DNA from 2 places in the Nitrobacter sp. genome. Region 2 is predicted to be linked to the other one. Evidence: predicted binding sites of a transcription regulator. Region 2 holds the regulator's gene; the other holds the start of a gene.

Region 1 (9,514 bases), 260 kb from region 2:
CGAGGTTTTGTAGGCGATGCCGGTCATGATCGCGGTCAGCGCGCCGCACAGCGCGCGGCCTTCCCTCGAGTCATAGGACAGGCCCATGGTCATCAAGAGGCCGCCGATGTTGGCGAAGCCGAGGCCCAGCGTGCGGAATTCGTAAGACAGCTCCGCGATCGCCTTGGACGGGAACTGCGCCATCAGCACCGAGATTTCCAGCACCACGGTCCAGAGCCGGCACAGATGCTCATACGCATCAACGTCGAAGCGCTTCGTGGCGACGTCGTAAAACGTCAGCAGATTGGCGGAGGCGAGGTTGCAGGCAGTGTCGTCGAGGAACATGTATTCCGAGCACGGATTCGAAGCACGGATGTCGCCGGACGCCTTGCAGGTATGCCAGTCGTTCATCGTGGTGTTGAAGTGCAGGCCGGGATCGGCCGAAGCCCAGGCGGCGTAGCCGATCTTCTCCCAGAGATCGCGCGCCTTCAGAGTCTTCATGACCTTCTTGCTGGTGCGAGCGGTGAGATTCCAGGTGCCGTCGGTCTCGACCGCGCGCAGGAAGTCATCCCGCAGCGACACCGAGTTGTTTGAGTTCTGGCCGGAGACGGTGAGATAGGCCTCGCTGTCCCAGTCGGTGTCGTAGACCGGGAAATCGATATCCTTGTAGCCTTGCCTGGCGAACTGGATGACGCGCTTGATGTAGTTGTCCGGCACCAGCGCGCGGCGCGCCAGCTTGATCTCCCGACGCAGCGCGGGGTTCTTCTCCGGCAAGAAACAATCATCCCCCGAGCCCTCGCAGTTGACGCAGGCGCGCATCACCGCCTTGAGGTGCTTCTGGTTGATCCTGGAGCCGGTGACGAGAGCGGCGACCTTCTGCTCCTCGCGCACCTTCCAGTCGATGTACTGCTCGATATCCGGATGATCGGCGTCGACCACAACCATCTTGGCGGCGCGACGGGTGGTGCCGCCAGACTTGATCGCACCCGCGGCGCGGTCGCCGATCTTGAGAAAGCTCATCAGCCCGGAGGAGCGGCCGCCGCCGGACAGGCGCTCGCCTTCACCGCGCAATCGCGAGAAGTTGGAGCCGGTGCCGGAGCCGTATTTGAACAGGCGCGCCTCGCGCACCCACAAGTCCATGATGCCGCCTTCGTTGACGAGGTCGTCCTCGATGCCCTGGATGAAGCAGGCATGCGGCTGCGGATGCTCATAAGCCGACTTCGACTTCGTCATCTTGCCGGTCTTGAAGTCGACGTAGTGGTGGCCCTGGCCGGGGCCGTCGATGCCATAGGCCCAGTGCAGGCCGGTGTTGAACCACTGCGGCGAGTTCGGGGCGACCATCTGGCGCGCCAGCATGTAACGCAGCTCGTCATTGAAGGCGCGCGCGTCGTCTTCCGAACTGAAATAACCGCCCTTCCAGCCCCAATAGGTCCAGCAGCCGGCAAGACGATCGAACACCTGCTTGGACGATGTTTCGCCGCCGAAGCGTTCGGCCTCGGGCAGGGCGGCGAGCGCGTCCGTGTCGGGCACCGAACGCCACAGCCATGAGGGGACCGTCTCTTCCTCGATTTTCTTCAGGCGTGCGGCAACGCCTGCTTTCCGGAAATACTTTTGCGCGAGCACGTCGGAGGCGACCTGCGACCAGAATTCGGGCACCTCGACGTTCTCGAGGCGAAACACCACCGAGCCGTCCGGATTGCGGATCTCGCTCGTTGTCAGCCGGAAATCGATCTCCGCATAGGGTGACTGCTGGTCTCTGGTGTAGCGCCGTTCGAATCTCATGTCCCTTGCCCCGTCACTGTCCGCGCCGCTTCAGCGGCATCGGCGATTTCCATTCGCGGACTTTTTTGTCCGCAGTTCCGGCCGTGCAATCCTGGCCGTCTGTCCTCTGGAGCACGAGCAGGGAGGGGCTTGGCCCCGCCACCTATCGTACCCCAACGCCCCACACTGCGATTTGAGCCTTTTGGCTCGTTTTTGACGTCCCCAAACGTCTTGTCGCCAACGCAGACACCCCCACGACTCCGTCGCCAAACCGGCCGACGAAGTGTTCATAATGGAACCCTTGAGGGAGGCTCGGCGTGACCCAGTTACATGCGCGTCGAGCAGATCAAACGCTAAGGCAACCCTCTCCACCCAGTCAAGGATTAGTATTCATTTCTCAACGAAACACTAAATATGGTGGAAAGAGAGGAAAACCAAGGGCTGGCGACGCCTTGGATGAGGTCAAGTATCGGTGAGTCCTCATGGATTCCCAAGCGAAAGAGTCCTTGATGGGCCCTGCAGGAATGAGCTTCTCACGCTGTTCACAAGGACAACTATTTATTGCCCGCGAGGGGTTGCATTACAGAGACTCGGATCTCGTTTCTCAAGGAGGCAGGTTCACCTTCTGGGAAGAGCAGAATGGACGCGGTTTGGCGTCGAGTCCGAAGGATTCTCGCCCATGTCGAGTCGGCTGGAGGCGATCCGAATCACTTCGCTTGTTGCAAACGCGGACTGAAAAAGAACCAGAAAAAAGAAAGCGGTGCGCAAAGGCACCGCTTTGAGGGGCAGGGGCGTTATACAGGCTCGTTAGAACGCTTCGCTTATTCCATCAGAAGCAAAAGTGCTCCAAGCGACGAGCCTAAGCCACGTTACGGGCAGGGATGACGCAGACCGTCGTAGCCGAGATAGGTGCCCGAACGCACGTCATATGATTTGAACCGCTGCTGACAATACGCGACATCGCCGCTCGGAGCGACTTCATAGGTCGGGCTGTCATCATAGTACCCATAAGAATCATCGTAGTAATACGGACTGGCGAACGAACTGCCGATCGCCGAGCCTACGATGAAGCCCGGAAAGAAGCCGCCACCATAGTAGCCACCGCCGCGCCAGCGATGGCCTCCGCCGTGCCAGTGTCCCCCCTGCCAGCCGCCACCGCCGCCAGCCCAATGCCGGCCACCGCCGCCACCGGCCCAATGTCGGCCACCGCCACCGGACCAATTTCCGCCGCCACCGCCGCCCGGTCGCATGCCCATATGACCACCACCACCACCCCCGCCGCCACCACCACGACCCATATGCCCGCCACCACCGTGGCCGCCACCGCTGCCTGAGTACTGAAGTATTGTCTGCGCGGAGCTGGGAGAAGTCGTGGCCAGCGGCACTGCAAGCGTAATGACAGCCGCGGCTAGTACTGGTTTGAAACTCAACATATTTTCAACTCCGTATGGTGATTCCAGTGTATCAAGCGTTGAATTCCAACGTGGCAATGCAAAGCAAGTTCCGCAATTCGGGGTTACGGAATTGTCATCCGGTTTTACTTCCCCCGGACTTTTCGTCGCAGCGAGTGTGAAAGATTTGGGCAGAGTCAGACTGACGGCCTAATACACCCCTCGATAAATCTCACGAATCGACCATCGTGATCGCGTTATTCCGCCGCCTCGCTCGCATTATTCCGCCGCTTCGGCTTTCCCGCTTTTTCCAGCACCGGCTTCAGAAATTGTCCGGTATAGCTGCGTGGCGCTTTCACAATGTCTTCCGGCGGTCCCCAGGCGACAATCTCGCCGCCGCCATCGCCGCCTTCGGGACCGAGGTCGATCACCCAGTCAGCGGTCTTGATGACTTCGAGATTGTGTTCGATCACCACGACAGAGTTGCCCTGCGCCACCAGTTCGTGCAGCACATCGAGAAGCTTCTTCACGTCATGGAAGTGCAAACCGGTGGTCGGCTCGTCGAGAATATAGAGCGTGCGTCCGGTCGCGCGCTTGGACAGTTCCTTGGCGAGCTTGACGCGCTGCGCCTCGCCGCCTGAGAGCGTGGTGGCCTGCTGGCCCACATGAATGTAGTCGAGACCGACGCGATGCAGCGTCTTGAAAGTTTCGCGCACGCGCGGCACCGCCTTGAAAAATTCGGCGGCTTCCTCGACCGTCATGTCGAGCACGTCGGAGATCGACTTGCCCTTGAACAGTATCTCCAGCGTTTCGCGGTTGTAGCGCTTGCCCTTGCATGTGTCGCAGGTGACGTAAACGTCGGGCAGGAAGTGCATCTCGATCTTGATGACGCCGTCGCCCTGGCAGGCTTCGCAGCGGCCGCCCTTGACGTTGAACGAGAAGCGGCCCGGCTCATACCCGCGCGCCTTGGATTCCGGCAGGCCGGCAAACCATTCGCGGATCGGCGTGAAGGCACCGGTATAGGTCGCGGGATTGGAGCGTGGCGTGCGGCCGATCGGCGACTGGTCGATGTCGATGATCTTGTCGATGTGCTCCAGCCCTTCGATGCGATCGTGCGGCGCGGCGCCCTCGCTCGCGTTGTTGAGCTTGCGCGCGATCGCCTTGTAAAGCGTGTCGATCAGCAGCGTCGATTTGCCGCCGCCGGAGACACCGGTGATGCAAGTGAACAGGCCGAGCGGAACTTCGGCGGTGACATTCTTGAGATTGTTGCCGCGCGCATTGACCACCTTGATCGTGCGGCGATGGTTCGGCGGCCGCCGTTCCGGCACCTCGACCGCTAGTTCGCCGGTGAGATATTTGCCGGTCAGCGACTTCGGGTTTCGCATGATGTCGGCCGGCGTGCCTTGCGCGACGATATGGCCGCCGTGAACGCCTGCACCGGGACCGATGTCGAGTACATGATCGGCGAGACGGATAGCGTCCTCGTCGTGTTCGACCACGATCACGGTGTTGCCGAGGTCGCGCAACCGCTTCAGAGTTTCGAGCAGCCGCGCATTGTCGCGCTGGTGCAGACCGATGGACGGTTCATCCAGCACATACAGCACGCCAGTCAGGCCTGAACCGATCTGGGAGGCGAGGCGGATGCGTTGGCTCTCGCCACCGGACAGCGTGCCGGAAGCGCGCGACAGCGTCAGATAGTTGAGGCCGACGTCGAGCAGGAACGACAGCCGTTCGCGTATCTCCTTGAGCACGCGGCCAGCGATCTCGTTCTGTTGCGATGACAGCTTTTTCGGAACGGTCTCGAACCATTCGCCGGCATGACGTACCGATAATTGGCTGATTTCGCCGATGTGCTTGCCGCCGATCCTGACGCACAATGCCTCGGGCTTCAGCCGGTAACCCTTGCAGGCGTCGCACGGTACGTCGGAAAAATACTTGCCGAGTTCTTCGCGCGCCCATTCGCTCTCGGTCTCCCGGAAGCGGCGCTCGATGTTGGTGATGACGCCCTCAAACGGCTTTTTGGTATCGTAGGAGCGTACCCCGTCTTCATATGAGAACTTGATCTCGTTGTCGCCCGAGCCATGCAGCAGCGCAGCCTGCGTTTTTTTCGGCAGGTCTTTCCATTTGGTATCCAGTGTGAACTTGTAGAATTTTCCGAGAGCAGTCAGCGTCTGCAGATAATACGGCGACGATGATTTCGCCCACGGCGCGATCGCGCCCTTGCGCAGCGTCAGTTCCTTGTCGGGAATGACGAGGTTTTCATCGACATGCTGTTCGACGCCGAGGCCGCCGCATTTCGGGCAAGCGCCGTATGGGTTGTTGAATGAAAAAAGCCGCGGCTCGATCTCGGGAAGGGTGAAGCCGGAGACCGGGCAGGCAAACTTTTCCGAAAACAGAATGCGTTCGGGGCCGCTCTTGTCGTGGATTTTGGCGACCTTCTTGTCGGATTTCTTGTCGTCGGAAGAGGCGCCTGGTGCATCCGCATATTCAATGACAGCCAACCCTTCGGCCAACTTCAGCGCGGTTTCGAAACTCTCCGCCAGCCGCTGGCCGATGTCCGACCGCACCACGATGCGATCGACCACGACGTCGATGTCGTGCGGAAACTTCTTGTCGAGCGCCGGAACGTCAGCGAGTTCGTGAAACGCGCTGTCGATCTTGACGCGCTGAAAACCCTTCTTGAGATACTCCGCCAGTTCCTTGCGATATTCGCCCTTGCGGCCGCGCACGACCGGCGCCAGCAGATAGAGCCGGGTTCCTTCAGGCAGCGCCAGCACCCGGTCGACCATCTGCGACACCGTCTGGCTTTCGATCGGCAGGCCCGTTGCGGGGGAATAGGGTACGCCGACGCGCGCCCACAACAGCCGCATGTAGTCGTAGATTTCGGTGACGGTGCCGACGGTGGAGCGCGGGTTCTTGGAGGTGGTCTTCTGTTCGATCGAGATCGCCGGCGACAGACCGTCGATCTGGTCGACATCCGGTTTCTGCATCATCTCCAGAAACTGACGCGCATAGGCAGAGAGCGACTCGACGTAACGTCGCTGACCTTCCGCATAGATGGTATCGAACGCCAGCGACGACTTGCCGGAGCCGGAGAGACCGGTGAACACCACCAGCTTGTCACGCGGGATTTCCAGATCGACATTCTTGAGGTTGTGTTTGCGGGCGCCGCGGATCGTGATGGCGCGCGTGGCGGAACCTGATTGTTGCCGCTTCGCCTTGATGACTTCGTCCATGACAGGCTTTTCCGGGCGCGAAAGTCGCGCCGCGTTCGGGTGCGCCGCACCGGGCAAAATCCCCGGCTGGTGTGACGGTTCATACGTCCGCTTCATTGTCTCGGGAAATCCCTCAAGCGAACTTCTGAACCCAAACCACACTCGAATCATAAGGTTGCCGGTGGCCCATTAATTCCGACACCCGCATCAAAGGTTCCTGCAAGGACATGCGAGCTTCGGAATCGGGATCCTAGCGCCGTGTGTGGCTGTGTCCGGAACGTAAATAGAACGGCGGGCGATTTCCAGAGGGCTGATGATGATCATCAACGATTTCGTTGCGCTGGATAGCCTAGCCCTCATCGTCGGCATGGCCGCCCCTCTGTCAGCTCCGACCTGGAGGCAGCGGAGGCGCTCAAATAAAAAAGGCCGGCAAAAAGCCGGCCTTTCCATAATTACGAGAGACGTTCGGATTAGATGTGATCAGTACCGCGCAACGGCCGGGCCACCCCAGCGATAGTTGATACGAGCGGTGACAAGGTCTACATCCTGACTAATTTTGTCAGTTGCAAACGGTGTACCAGGCACCCCGGCGACGCCGTTGTTGATGAAGGTGTGGTTGCTGTCGCCCATGAAGATGTGATCGTATTCGAAGCCGAGCGACCAGTTCGGTGCGAAGCCATATTCAAGGCCGACACCAACCGTGCCACCCCAACGGGTATTGTTGACGTCGTCTGTAACCTGAACAGCAGTTAAGGTATCGAGTCTTTGATAGCGGTTGGACGTCACCGCGGCGCCGCCCTTCACATAGAGCAGGGCAGCATCCCAAGCGTAACCGATCTGGCCGGTGAACAGGCCGAACGCGTCAAGGCGGCTGTCATTAGCGACAAAAGCATTTTGAAGGCTGACATTGCGGCCGCTCAGGTCCGCCCAGTTGCCCTGAGCTTCAAGGCCAAACACCCAAGCATTGGACTGCATGCGATAACCGATCTGGCCGCCGGCCGTACCGCCGGTCGCATCGTGGCAACCCTCGTTGCCTACGGCCGGAAAGGTCAGATCCCAGCAATTCCTGCTCGATCCCCAGCCGCCGTTCGCGCCGATGTAGATGCCGCTCCAGTCATAGATCGCGGCGACCATCGGAGGAGGAGCCTTCGTATAATGACGCGCTGCAAGGTCGGCTGCGGCGGCAGGCGCCGCGCTGAGGCCGATGGCGAGAGCACCAATGGCGCCGATCAGTAGCTTGTTCATTTCAAATCCCCGGAATTTCAACTTCGTTTGGACGCGAGCGCTGATAGCAGCCCTGAATTCGATAAATGCTGTATATCGCCCGGCGTTGAAAAAAGCCGTCTCCCAAATGCAACACTTCGGGCAAATTGGAGCCGCTGTTACGCCTGCCGGCTTGCTAGATCTTTCTCTCTTCGCTGCACCGACCGGGACCGTCGCCTCTTGAGAACAAAAATGGAACATTATATATTGGACCGGTGGATAACCGGCGATTGACCCTCTCCGCACGATGACGGGAGTGTAGGGTCGCCACCGTTGCCGCAAAGGCGTTGCCGGCGTTTCGAACCGGCGGCGGCATTTGGATTGGCAATCGGACGAGATTGGGAGAACGGCGATGGCGGGTAGCGTGAACAAGGTGATTCTGATCGGCAATCTCGGCGCCGATCCCGAAATCAAGCGGACCCAGGACGGCCGTCCGATCGCCAATTTGCGTATCGCCACGTCTGAAAGCTGGCGTGATCGAACCAGCGGTGAGCGCAAGGAGAAAACCGAGTGGCACCGCGTCGTGATCTTCAACGAGGGGCTTTGCAAGGTTGCTGAGCAGTATCTGAAAAAAGGCTCGAAAGTTTACATCGAGGGCCAGTTGCAGACCCGCAAATGGACCGATCAGAATGGCGTCGAAAAATACTCCACCGAGGTCGTTCTGCAGAATTTCAACTCGACGCTGACGATGCTCGACGGCCGCAACAGCGGCGGAGGCAATTTTGGATCCGACGATACCGGCGGCGATTTCGGATCGGGGAGTTCATCCGGCGGCCAGCGCCGTGCCGTTGCCGCCGGTGCCCGTCGCAGCGACATGGATGACGACATTCCGTTCTAGGGAATAGCAGCTCCAGGACATCAGTGGGCAGGGAGTGGTGAGTTCGGACATTAGCGCCGCCCCGGTCTACCATTCCGGTCCGGAGACCAGAATTCTCCGCGGTCTGCATTTTCAGACTTTAGAGTGGCGATCCCGGCAGGATTCGAACCTGCAACCCGCGGAGTAGAAATCCGCTACTCTATCCAGTTGAGCTACGGGACCTTAAGACCGCTCACCTCACCGCAATATGAAAAATCCGTCCTCGCGCCAAGCCCCGATCCGAACCATTCTGAACGATCGGGCGACGAACCTGCGGGCGAGGCCTTTTGCGTGTCCCCGGTGCGTGTAGCGAATGAGGAGGGTTCGCAGCAATGTCCTTGAACATACTTCACGCGAAATTTTGAACCTAAGCCACATGAAAATCACAAGCTTGCCGGTATCTGTTCAAATTCGAATTTCGCTGCCAGATGCAGCATTATGAGGCAGGCTTCGTACGAATGCAGGGCGCGCGCTTGTTCGCGCAGGGAGCTTTTCATGACCGGAATGGTTCGTGCCGTCGTACTCTGTGCGGTTCTGGCGATTGGGCTGGTTTCGGCGCAGGCGGCGGATAAGGCTTTCAAGCGCGACGATCTCGCCGACGCGGCAATCAAGCTCGAGGCACAGATCAAGAGCGAAGCCGGTATCATCACCAAATCGGCGCCGGCGCTGCGGACCGATGCCGACGCTGCCTTCAAGCGATCCGATTTCCGCAGCGGTCTTCAAATTCTCGGCCAGATCGCGACCGTCGCGCCCGACGATAGCGGCAACTGGCTGCGGCTGGCGCGGACGATTTTCCAGATCAAACCGACCACGAGCCAGGAGCAGACGTTTCTGCTGGAGCGGGCTTCCACCGCCGCCTACATCGCCTACCAGCGGGCGCATGATCCCGGCGCGGAGGCCGACGCGCTGGCCGTTCTCGGCCGCACTTTCTTGGAACGCAAGCTGTGGCGTCCGGCACTCGACACGCTGCGGCTGTCGCTTGATCTGCGCGAGGTCGCAGGCGTTCGCGAGCAGTACGAAAAGATGCGCGACGACCACGGCTTCCGGCT
Region 2 (9,514 bases):
GATTTCCAGCGCCGCCAGGAACGCGACCACAACGCCGATGCCAATGCTGAAGTGCATGGCGCGGGTATGGGCGAAGCCCAAAACCCAGGGCGAGACGATCAGCCAGAGACCGAGCAGCAGGTTGGCCCATTCCTTCCACCGGGCGAACGCCAGCAGCGCCGCCACCGAGATCACGCCGATCGCCGCGGCGCTGGCCCAGATATCGAGGTCCGTCGTCGCTGTGGCCCGCGCGAGAAACCAGGGAGTCGCAAACAGGCCCAGAGCCAGCACGAGATTGTAGACGTCGAGGATCGATTCCCGTCGCCATTTTTTCCACTTCATGGATGCCTCCTTGTCTGCGCCCTCCAACCATTGCCCTCGCCCGAATCACCCCTCCCGATTTTCGAACAACCGACCCGGCCTCGGACGGTTCCGTCGTTCCCTCATTAAGGTTTGTCTACCCTTCATGGGCGTTTTGATCTCGAATCAGAAAATGTCGCCAACCCGATGATCTCGATAGGATTCGGGTTCGGGAGTTCATCAGACAGTTGAGCCCTTGCCGGTGAGGCGGCCCTCAGCAGGGCGAACCCGTTTGAACGGCCCGTCGCAATGTTCGGCGAACGTTGTCTGCGGATCGCAAGTTCTGTAGATGAGGTCCTACGCCGGCGAAGCGTGCTCGTTTCTTCGACGATCCAGCCGACCGGCGGCAGCCTCGCAAGGCGGACGCCAAATCTAAAAAACCCATCTGGCAATCTATGTTTGCCAGCAGTTCTTTGATTGTAACGTTCGCACAGCCTCCCGCCGATCCCGGAAATCGGACCGGTGGGACCCTGGGAGAAAATGGTCATGCCCTTGATGGCGGTTGCCGACGCCTTAGCGGCTGTTCTTGCCGGAGTCGAAGCGCTGCCGGAAGAAATGGTCGGCCTTGACGACGCCCATCGCCGGGTGCTGGCACGCGACCTTCCCTCGCGCCGCACCCAGCCACCGGTCGCGATGTCGGCGATGGACGGCTATGCGGTGCGCGCCGCCGACATCGCGACGATTCCGGCGCGGCTGCATGTGATCGGCGAGATCGCCGCGGGACGGCCTCTCGCGCGGGCGCTGCAGGCCGGCGAGGCTTTGAGGATTTTCACCGGCGGCGTGGTGCCGGACAGCGCCGATACCGTCGTGATCCAGGAAGACACCGAACGCGACGGCGAGCATGTCATCCTCAAGGAAGCCACCGCCGCCGGAAAGAACATCCGCGCCGCCGGCGTCGATTTTCGCGAGGGTGACGTGCTGCTGCGCGCCCATAGCTATCTCACCGACCGCCATCTCTCTCTGGCCGCAGGCATGAACTACCCGGACCTGCCGGTGCATCGCCGTCCGAAGGTCGCCGTGCTCGCCACCGGCGACGAACTGGTCCTGCCGGGCACAACGCCGGGCCCCGGACAGATCATCCTGTCCAACGGCTACGCGCTTCGCGCGCTCGCCCGCAGCGAAGGCGCCGAGGCGCTCGACCTCGGCGTCGTCGCCGACACCTTGGACGCAACGAGGACCGCCATCCGCCGCGCCCGCGACAGCGGCGCCGACATTCTCGTCACCACCGGCGGCGCGTCGGTCGGCGACCATGACTTCGTCAAGCGTGCGCTCGACGCCGAAGGCGTGGAGATCGCGTTCTGGCGGATCGCGCTGCGGCCAGGCAAGCCTATGATGCACGGGCGGCTCGGCCCGATGCGCGTGATCGGCCTGCCCGGCAATCCCGTCTCGTCCTATATCTGCGCGTTCCTGTTCATGGTGCCGTTGATCCGCGCACTGTCCGGGCGCGAGGACGTCGGCCATCGCGTTGAACGCGCTTTGCTCGGCAAGGACCTCGCCTCCAATCAGGCACGGCAGGATTACCTGCGCGCGCGCCTGGCGTACTCGGCCGAGGGGCTGCCGACCGCGACGCCGGTCGGTCATCAGGACAGTTCGTTGCTGGGCAATCTCGCCGCGGCGGAAGCGCTCGTGGTCCGCGCGCCGTTCGCACCCGCCGCCCGCAAGGGTGAACCGTGCGACATCATCAAACTCGCGTTGTCGTAAAACCTCGCTCCGTTGACGCTAAATTAAACACTTGCGGAACACATATCGAACATATAGTGTTCGTTCATGATTTGTTTCGAGAACTCATGACATTGCGAGCCATCGTTATCGGAATCGGACGGCGGGCGCCATCAATCGGGGACTAAAGTCGGCATGCTCACGCGCAAACAGTACGAACTCCTGCGATTCATCAACGAACGGCTGAAGGAATCCGGCGTTCCGCCCTCGTTCGATGAAATGAAGGATGCACTCGATCTGCGCTCCAAGTCGGGCATCCATCGCCTGATTACGGCGCTGGAGGAGCGCGGCTTCATCCGCCGCCTGCCCAATCGCGCGCGCGCCATCGAGGTCATCAAACTGCCGGAGCTCGCCGCCGGCGGCGGCGGTGGCCGGCGCGGTTTCACGCCGAGCGTCATCGAAGGCAATCTCGGCAAGGTCCGCCGGCCCAGCGGCAACGTCGACGACGCCGCGGACCGCCCTGTCGCCGTTCCGGTGATGGGGCGCATCGCGGCCGGCACGCCGATCGAAGCGTTGCAGACCTGCAGCCATACCATCAGCGTTCCGCCGGACATGCTCGGCAATGGCGAGCACTACGCGCTTGAGGTGCGCGGCGACTCGATGGTCGAAGCCGGAATTCTCGACGGCGACCTGGCGCTGATCCGGCGCAACGAGTCGGCGGAAACCGGCGACATCGTCGTTGCGCTGATCGACGAAGAGGAAGCAACGTTGAAGCGCTTCCGCCGCCGCGGGGCCTCGATCGCGCTCGAGCCCGCGAACACAGCTTACGAGGTCCGTATCCTTCCGCCGAACCGCGTGCAGATCCAGGGCAAGCTGATCGGCATCTACCGCAAGTACTGATCCGGCGAATAGCGATCGCCGGCAGTCCGCTCAATCGTCGGGCTGGAGATCGTCTGCCGCGGGCGTGGCATCGATCGGACGCGCGGGCTCCGCTCGATCGCCGATCGACTTTGGCTTTTCATCGGCGGGGGCTGGCGACCATGGCCGGTCGACACGCTCGGGCCTGACCGCATCGACGACAAAGCCGTTTGCGCTGCCCGGGCCCCGCCGCAGCGCCAGAGCGCCTTTCCGGCGCAGTCGCTCCTGATCGACGACCTGCGCGAGGCATCCCTCTGGAGCCTGCCATGCCGTCACCATCACCGCCGCCCGCAGGCAGTCGTCCTCCATCGCATCCGGCCGCCGCGCCAGCGCGACAATTCCGCCGTCGCTCGCCTTGACCACGCAGCCTGCGTCGTCACAGGAAACACCCTCCGCGAGCGAAGGATCGGCGGGCCCGCGCCTGTCTGCGTCGGCCGCCAGCCATTCCTTGACGGTGAAGGCGTCCTTGCCCGTGCTGATCAGATGCAGGCGGCCGTCACCACCTCGCACGCCGACGTTGCGGCCGTCGGCGGAGACCAGAATGTCCGGCTGCGCTACCGCAAGCGACCAGGCGATCGCCAGCCCGATGATGGCCGCGCCGCTCCAGCGCAGCGGCGTCCTGAGCAGTCCGAGCAGAATGATGCCCGCCGTCGCCGCGATCAGCGGTCCCGTTCCGAACGCCGCCATGCGGCCAATGGCGCCGGGAAGCGCCGCAACCCACTGGGCCACGGCGATCATCCATTCGATGCCGAAATCCATCAGCCGCCAGAACACGCCATCCAAGCCAAACGGCATGGCTGCAAGGCCGAGAAGTCCCGCCGGCATCACCAGCGCCGAGACAACGGGCATCGCCAGCAGGTTCGCGACCACGCCATAGGGCGTCACGCGATGGAAATGAAACGCGGCATAGGGCGTGGTCGCGAGTCCGGCGACGAACGAGGCCAGCGCGAGCGTGACGATTTCCCGGCCGCCCCATAGCGCGGCGCGCGCGGTCGGCGAGTGATCGGGCGTCGCGAACAGTTTCGGCATCCCGAGCTGGACCAGCGCCACCAGCCCGAGCGTTGCCGCGAACGACATCTGAAAGCTCGGATGCACCAGCGCCTGCGGCGCAATCGCAAGCACGATCATCGCCGCAACAGCCAGCGTACGAAACGTGATGGCGCGCCGATCGACCATGACTGCGATCAGCACCACCGCCGTCATGAAGAATGAGCGCTGGGTCGCGACCTCGGCGCCCGACAGCAGCAGATAAAACGCCACCGCCGCGAGCGCCGCCGCCGCCGACCATTTCTTGATCGGGAAAACTGCCGTCAGCGCCGGGATCAACGCCAGCAGCGCGCGCACCGCGAAGAACACGACACCGGCGACCACGGCCATGTGATAGCCGGAAATCGAGAGCACATGGCCGAGCCCCGAAATGAACATCGCATCGTTGACCGGCGTCGTGATGGCGTCGCGCCGACCGGTCAGAAGCGCGGTGGCGATCGCCCGTGAATCGCCGTCGAGGACAAGGCGGATGCGGGCATCGATGGCGTCGCGAAGCTGCTGCATCAGCGCGGCGTAACGCAAGGCTATCCCGCCGCCGTCCGGAGGATCCACGATCTTGATCGCACCCATGACGAAACCGGAGGCGCCGATGCCCTGGAAATACATGTCGCGCGCGAAATCGTAGCTTCCGGGCCGCACAGGCGTGAGCGGCGGCTGCAGCCGCGCTTTCAATTCCACGAAGCTGCCGACGGCCGGCGCGGTGCCCTTCCTGACCGACAGCCGCACGCGATCCAGTTTGACGTGGCGCCGGTAATCGTCCATCCGCACGACACGCAAAACAAATCTATCGGTGCGCTCGCGCACCTCGCGGGTTTCGACGAAACCCTTGAGCATCGGCGAATACATCGACCGCTTCAGGACAACGTGCGCCATCCGCGCCGTATTCATCGTGGCGACGGCAAAACCCGCAGCCATTGCGGCGATCATGACGGCCACAGGAAACAGCCGATGCCGACGCAGCAGCAGTGCGGCCAGACAGAGGAAGCCGGCAGTCGGGACGACGATCCAGGCTATCGGCTCATGATCGGCTGCAAAATAGATCGCGATGCCAGCGCCGAACGCCACCGGCACCCAGGACAACAGCCGCCCCGGTCCGGCTTCGGCGCGCACCCAGTCTCGCAGCCGGGCCGCAAGCGCCGGCAAGGTGCCCGAAGAGACCTGCGAAGGACTGGCGGCGACAGCCTTCCGCGGCGGCCATGTTCCCGCGTACCCGCCTGTCCGATCCCGAGCCCTGCCCCGCTCCGGCATCCGGCCACCACCCCTCGCGCCCTCGCCGCAATGCTAGAATAGGATGAGTTGACGATGAAGTGTTTCAATGCGTCATGGCCGGGCGGATTCAGACCGAGACAGACATTTCCTGACGGTAACGATTTGAAACCTGCCGCTTATCGGGCCTTAAAAATGTGTCGCAGGTTTTGGGAGATTCGCGACACCATGTCCGTTATGCGGAAAATTGCGGCCGGTGCCTCTACTTGAACAATACATGCAGGCGGGTGATCTCGCGAAAGCTGGTGGATAGCAATGTTACCACGGCGGATCGTCATTCTGGGCAATGCCGGGAGCGGAAAATCGACGCTCGCGCGCGTGCTGGGCGAGCGGCTCTCCTGCTCAGTCGTTCATCTCGACCGGCTCTTCTGGCGGCCGAAATGGAAAGAACCCGAGCCCATGGACTTCCGACGGCGGGTTGCCAATGCGATTTCCGGGCCGGAGTGGATTTGCGAGGGAAACTATTCCCGCCGGACTTTCGACCTGCGCCTGCCGCGCGCGGACCTCGTGATCTGGATGGACACACCCCGCGCCACCTGCCTCAGACGCGTGGTTGTTCGGAACCTTCTGCGAAGGCCGAGGCCGGACATGCCCGTTGGTTGCTCCGAGCGGCTAAACAAGGAGTTCATCACCTTTCTACGTTTTGTCTGGACCTTCGACCGGGACTATCGGCCGAAGATCGAAAACGAGCGGCTGCGGCTTGGCGCGCACGTACCGGTCGTCCGCCTAAGCAGCAAGAGCAAGATACATAGTTTTCTTACGGCGCTTCAACCGATCCCCTCGGCTGATGGTTCAAAGTGCCTGTCGCGAAAATCCTAAAAGCCGCGACAGATTGGCGGCCGCCGGAGCGTCGGGGGCGCGCGTCGCATGTCTTTGTGGCAAGCGACAGAGCACTGCGACATGATCTGCAACAAGGGAAGCCGTGACCGGCATTCAGATTCCAACGCCGGTCGTGTCCGCCACGTGGCCCCGGGCTTGTCCCGGCCATCCACGTCTTTGAAACGGTTCACACTTCGAGGCGCGGATGCTCGGCATAAAGCCGGGCACGACAACTCAATCAAACCTGATCACGATCTAGCGGAAGAGAGCGCGCAAGGAACAGTGGAACGGATACGGAATACCGGCGAATTCACGATCCGGCTGCGGCTACCTTTGCCCAGGTGTCGCGCAGGCCGACCGTCCGGTTGAACACGAGACGGCCGGGTGACGAATCCCGGTCGCGGCAGAAATAACCCTGCCGCTCGAATTGCACCGCGCCCTCCGCATTGTCGCCGGCCAGCGCCGGCTCGACCATGCAGCCTGACAGAGTCTCGAGCGATTGCGGATTGAGTTCGGATACGAAGTTCGCGGCGTCCGGCTGCGCGGTCGCAAACAGATGACCGTAGAGCCTGATCTCGGCCGGCACCGCATCGGCCGCGCTCACCCAATGCATGGTGGCCTTCACCTTGCGGCCGTCGGGCGCGTTGCCGCCCTTGGTCGCGGGATCGTAGGTGCAGCGGAGCTCGATCACTTCGCCCGCCGCGTTCTTGACCACCTCGCGGCATGTAACGAAATAGGCATAGCGCAGCCGCACTTCGTTGCCCGGCGACAGGCGGAAGAACCTCTTCGGCGGATTTTCCATGAAATCATCCCGCTCGATATAAAGCTCGCGCCCGAACCGGATGCGTCGCGTGCCCTGCGATGGATCGTCCGGATGATTGACCGCCTCAAGCTCCTCGCTTTCGCCTTCAGGATAGTTCTCGATCACCACCTTGAGCGGACGCAAGACGGCCATGCGGCGCGGCGCGCTCCTGTTCAGCGTCTCGCGGACCGCGAACTCGAACATCCCGATGTCGACGGTGCTGTTGGCCTTGGCGATGCCGATCCGCTTGATGAACTCGCGCAGCGCCTCGGCTGGCACGCCGCGCCGCCGCAGGCCCGCGAGCGTCGGCATGCGCGGATCATCCCAGCCGGAGACATGACCGCCGCGAACCAGCTCCGTCAGCACACGCTTGGACAAAAGAGTATGCGTGACGTTGAGCCGGGCGAATTCGTACTGGTGCGGCCGCGACGGCACCGGGAGGTTGTCGAGGAACCAGTCATACAGCGGACGGTGATCCTCGAACTCCAGCGTACAGATCGAATGCGTGATGTGTTCGATCGAGTCCGATTGCCCATGCGCGAAATCGTAGCTCGGATAGATGTTCCACGCCGTTCCCGTGCGTGGATGGGAGGCGTGCAGAATCCGATAGAGCACCGGATCGCGCAGATTGATGTTGCCGGCTGCCATGTCGATCCTGGCGCGCAGAACCCGCGCACCGTTGGGGAACTCTCCCGCCCGCATCCGCGCGAACAGATCGAGATTTTCGTCGACCGGCCTGTCGCGGAACGGACTGTTCGTACCGGGCTCGGTCAGCGTGCCGCGCGCCAGTCGGATTTCCTCCTGTGACTGGTCGTCGACATAGGCCTTGCCCGCGCGAATGAGGTGCTGTGCCCAGGCGTAAAGCTGCTCGAAATAGTCCGAGGCGTAGTGCAAGCCGTCGCCCCAATCGAAACCCAGCCAGCGCACGTCGCGCTGGATCGCGTCGATGTATTCCTGTTCCTCCTTGGCCGGATTGGTGTCGTCGAAGCGAAGATTGCAGCGGCCGCTGAACTCTTCGGCGATACCGAAATTCAGGCAGATCGATTTGGCGTGCCCCAGATGCAGGTAGCCGTTCGGCTCCGGCGGGAACCGGGTGACGATGCTCTTGTGCTTTCCGGACGCGAGGTCGGCCGCCACGATATCGCGTATGAAATCCCGGCCAGCTTCCGCAGTCGATTCGTCGTTCATTGTGTGCCTTTCAAGCTGCGCCTATGTGCCAAATCCGCAGGCGCCCGCCAAGGGCCGAGATGCCGCCGGTTTGAGGAATGGCACAGCCGCTTCAGCGCTTTTGAAGCGGGCCGGAATACCTTCGCTGAATTGATGATGCAGCCAATTAGCCGTGCATGCGAATCCGAGGTGTGATAAACGCCCGCCAATACCGTCTCCGAAGCCTCAGATCCGTGAAAAATGACCGCACCCGTCGTTACCCGCTTCGCTCCATCGCCGACCGGCTTTCTTCACATCGGAGGTGCCCGAACAGCGCTGTTCAACTGGCTCTATGCGCGCAAGCACGGCGGCAAGATGCTGCTGCGGATCGAGGACACCGATCGCGCGCGCTCCACGACGGCTGCGATCGAGGCTATTCTCGATGGACTCAAATGGCTCGGTATCACGTGGGACGACGATGTCGTGTACCAGTTTTCCCGCGCGGCGCGGCACCGCGATATCGCCGAGCAACTGCTCGCCGAAGGCAAGGCTTACCGATGCTATGCGACACAGGAGGAACTGACCGCGATGCGGGAGAAGGCGCGCGCCGAGGGCCGCGCCAAGCTTTACGACGGCCGCTGGCGTGACCGCGGTCCGTCGGAGGCTCCGCCGGACGTCAAACCGACAATTCGTCTCAAGGCGCCTCTGACCGGCGAAACCGTGATCGAGGACCAGGTTCAAGGACGTGTCGCCTGGCAGAACGAGAACCTCGACGATCTCGTGCTGCTGCGGGGCGACGGCACGCCGACCTACATGCTTGCGGTCGTGGTCGACGATCACGACATGGGCGTGACGCACATCATTCGCGGCGACGATCACCTCATCAACGCCGCCCGCCAGAAGCAGATCTACGACACGCTCGGATGGACTCTCCCGGTGATGGCCCACATTCCGCTCATCCACGGTCCGGACGGATCGAAGCTTTCCAAGCGTCACGGCGCGCTGGGGGTGGATGCCTACCGCGCCATGGGGTACCTGCCGGCGGCGCTGCGCAACTATCTGGTCAGGCTCGGCTGGAGCCATGGCGATCAGGAGATTTTCTCCACACAGGAGATGATCGACGCGTTCGACCTCTCCGCGATCGGGCGCTCCGCGGCGCGTTTCGATTTTGCCAAACTTGAAAACCTCAACGGCCACTATATCCGCAATTGCGACGATCGCCTTCTCGTCACTTTGTTCGAAGAAACGCTTGATTACGTTCCCCAGGGAGCCGACATCAAACCGAAACTGACCGATGTCACGCGCGATCAACTGCTGCGCGCGATGCCCGGGCTCAAGGAACGAGCCAAAACCCTGATCGAACTGATCGACAGCGCCAGATTTATCTTCGCCGATCGACCGTTGACGCTGGACGCCAAAGCCGTGGCGCTGCTGACGCCGGAGACGCGCACGCTGATCGGGAAGCTTCGCGCAACACTTGAATCAGTAACAGCGTGGAGCGCGGAAACCACCGAAGCC

Evidence for each region. Region 2 encodes LexA, which represses DNA repair genes until DNA is damaged. Its sites were predicted from a motif close to TGTTCNNNNTGTGTTCNG; they were not measured.
Region 1: uvrA (excinuclease ABC subunit UvrA) is a predicted target of LexA. The motif match lies at 6,620-6,637, and genes of this name have one in related genera.

The regions. Positions count from the first base shown of each region.
Region 1 covers NZ_JBPPLY010000003.1:65,331-74,844, forward strand. The annotation lists gene ACS3WB_RS04810 (vitamin B12-dependent ribonucleotide reductase) at 1-1,761, opposite strand, end outside; gene ACS3WB_RS04815 (BA14K family protein) at 2,610-3,038, opposite strand; gene uvrA (excinuclease ABC subunit UvrA) at 3,389-6,367, opposite strand; gene ACS3WB_RS04825 (outer membrane protein) at 6,827-7,591, opposite strand; gene ACS3WB_RS04830 (single-stranded DNA-binding protein) at 7,962-8,447, shown strand; tRNA gene ACS3WB_RS04835 (tRNA-Arg) at 8,572-8,648, opposite strand; gene ACS3WB_RS04840 (alpha-2-macroglobulin family protein) at 8,961-9,514, shown strand, end outside.
Region 2 covers NZ_JBPPLY010000003.1:321,809-331,322, forward strand. The annotation lists gene ACS3WB_RS05970 (SPW repeat protein) at 1-321, opposite strand, end outside; gene ACS3WB_RS05975 (molybdopterin molybdotransferase MoeA) at 826-2,040, shown strand; gene lexA (transcriptional repressor LexA) at 2,194-2,898, shown strand; gene ACS3WB_RS05985 (ComEC/Rec2 family competence protein) at 2,929-5,211, opposite strand; gene ACS3WB_RS05990 (AAA family ATPase) at 5,485-6,048, shown strand; gene ACS3WB_RS05995 (glutamine--tRNA ligase/YqeY domain fusion protein) at 6,359-8,038, opposite strand; gene gltX (glutamate--tRNA ligase) at 8,258-9,514, shown strand, end outside.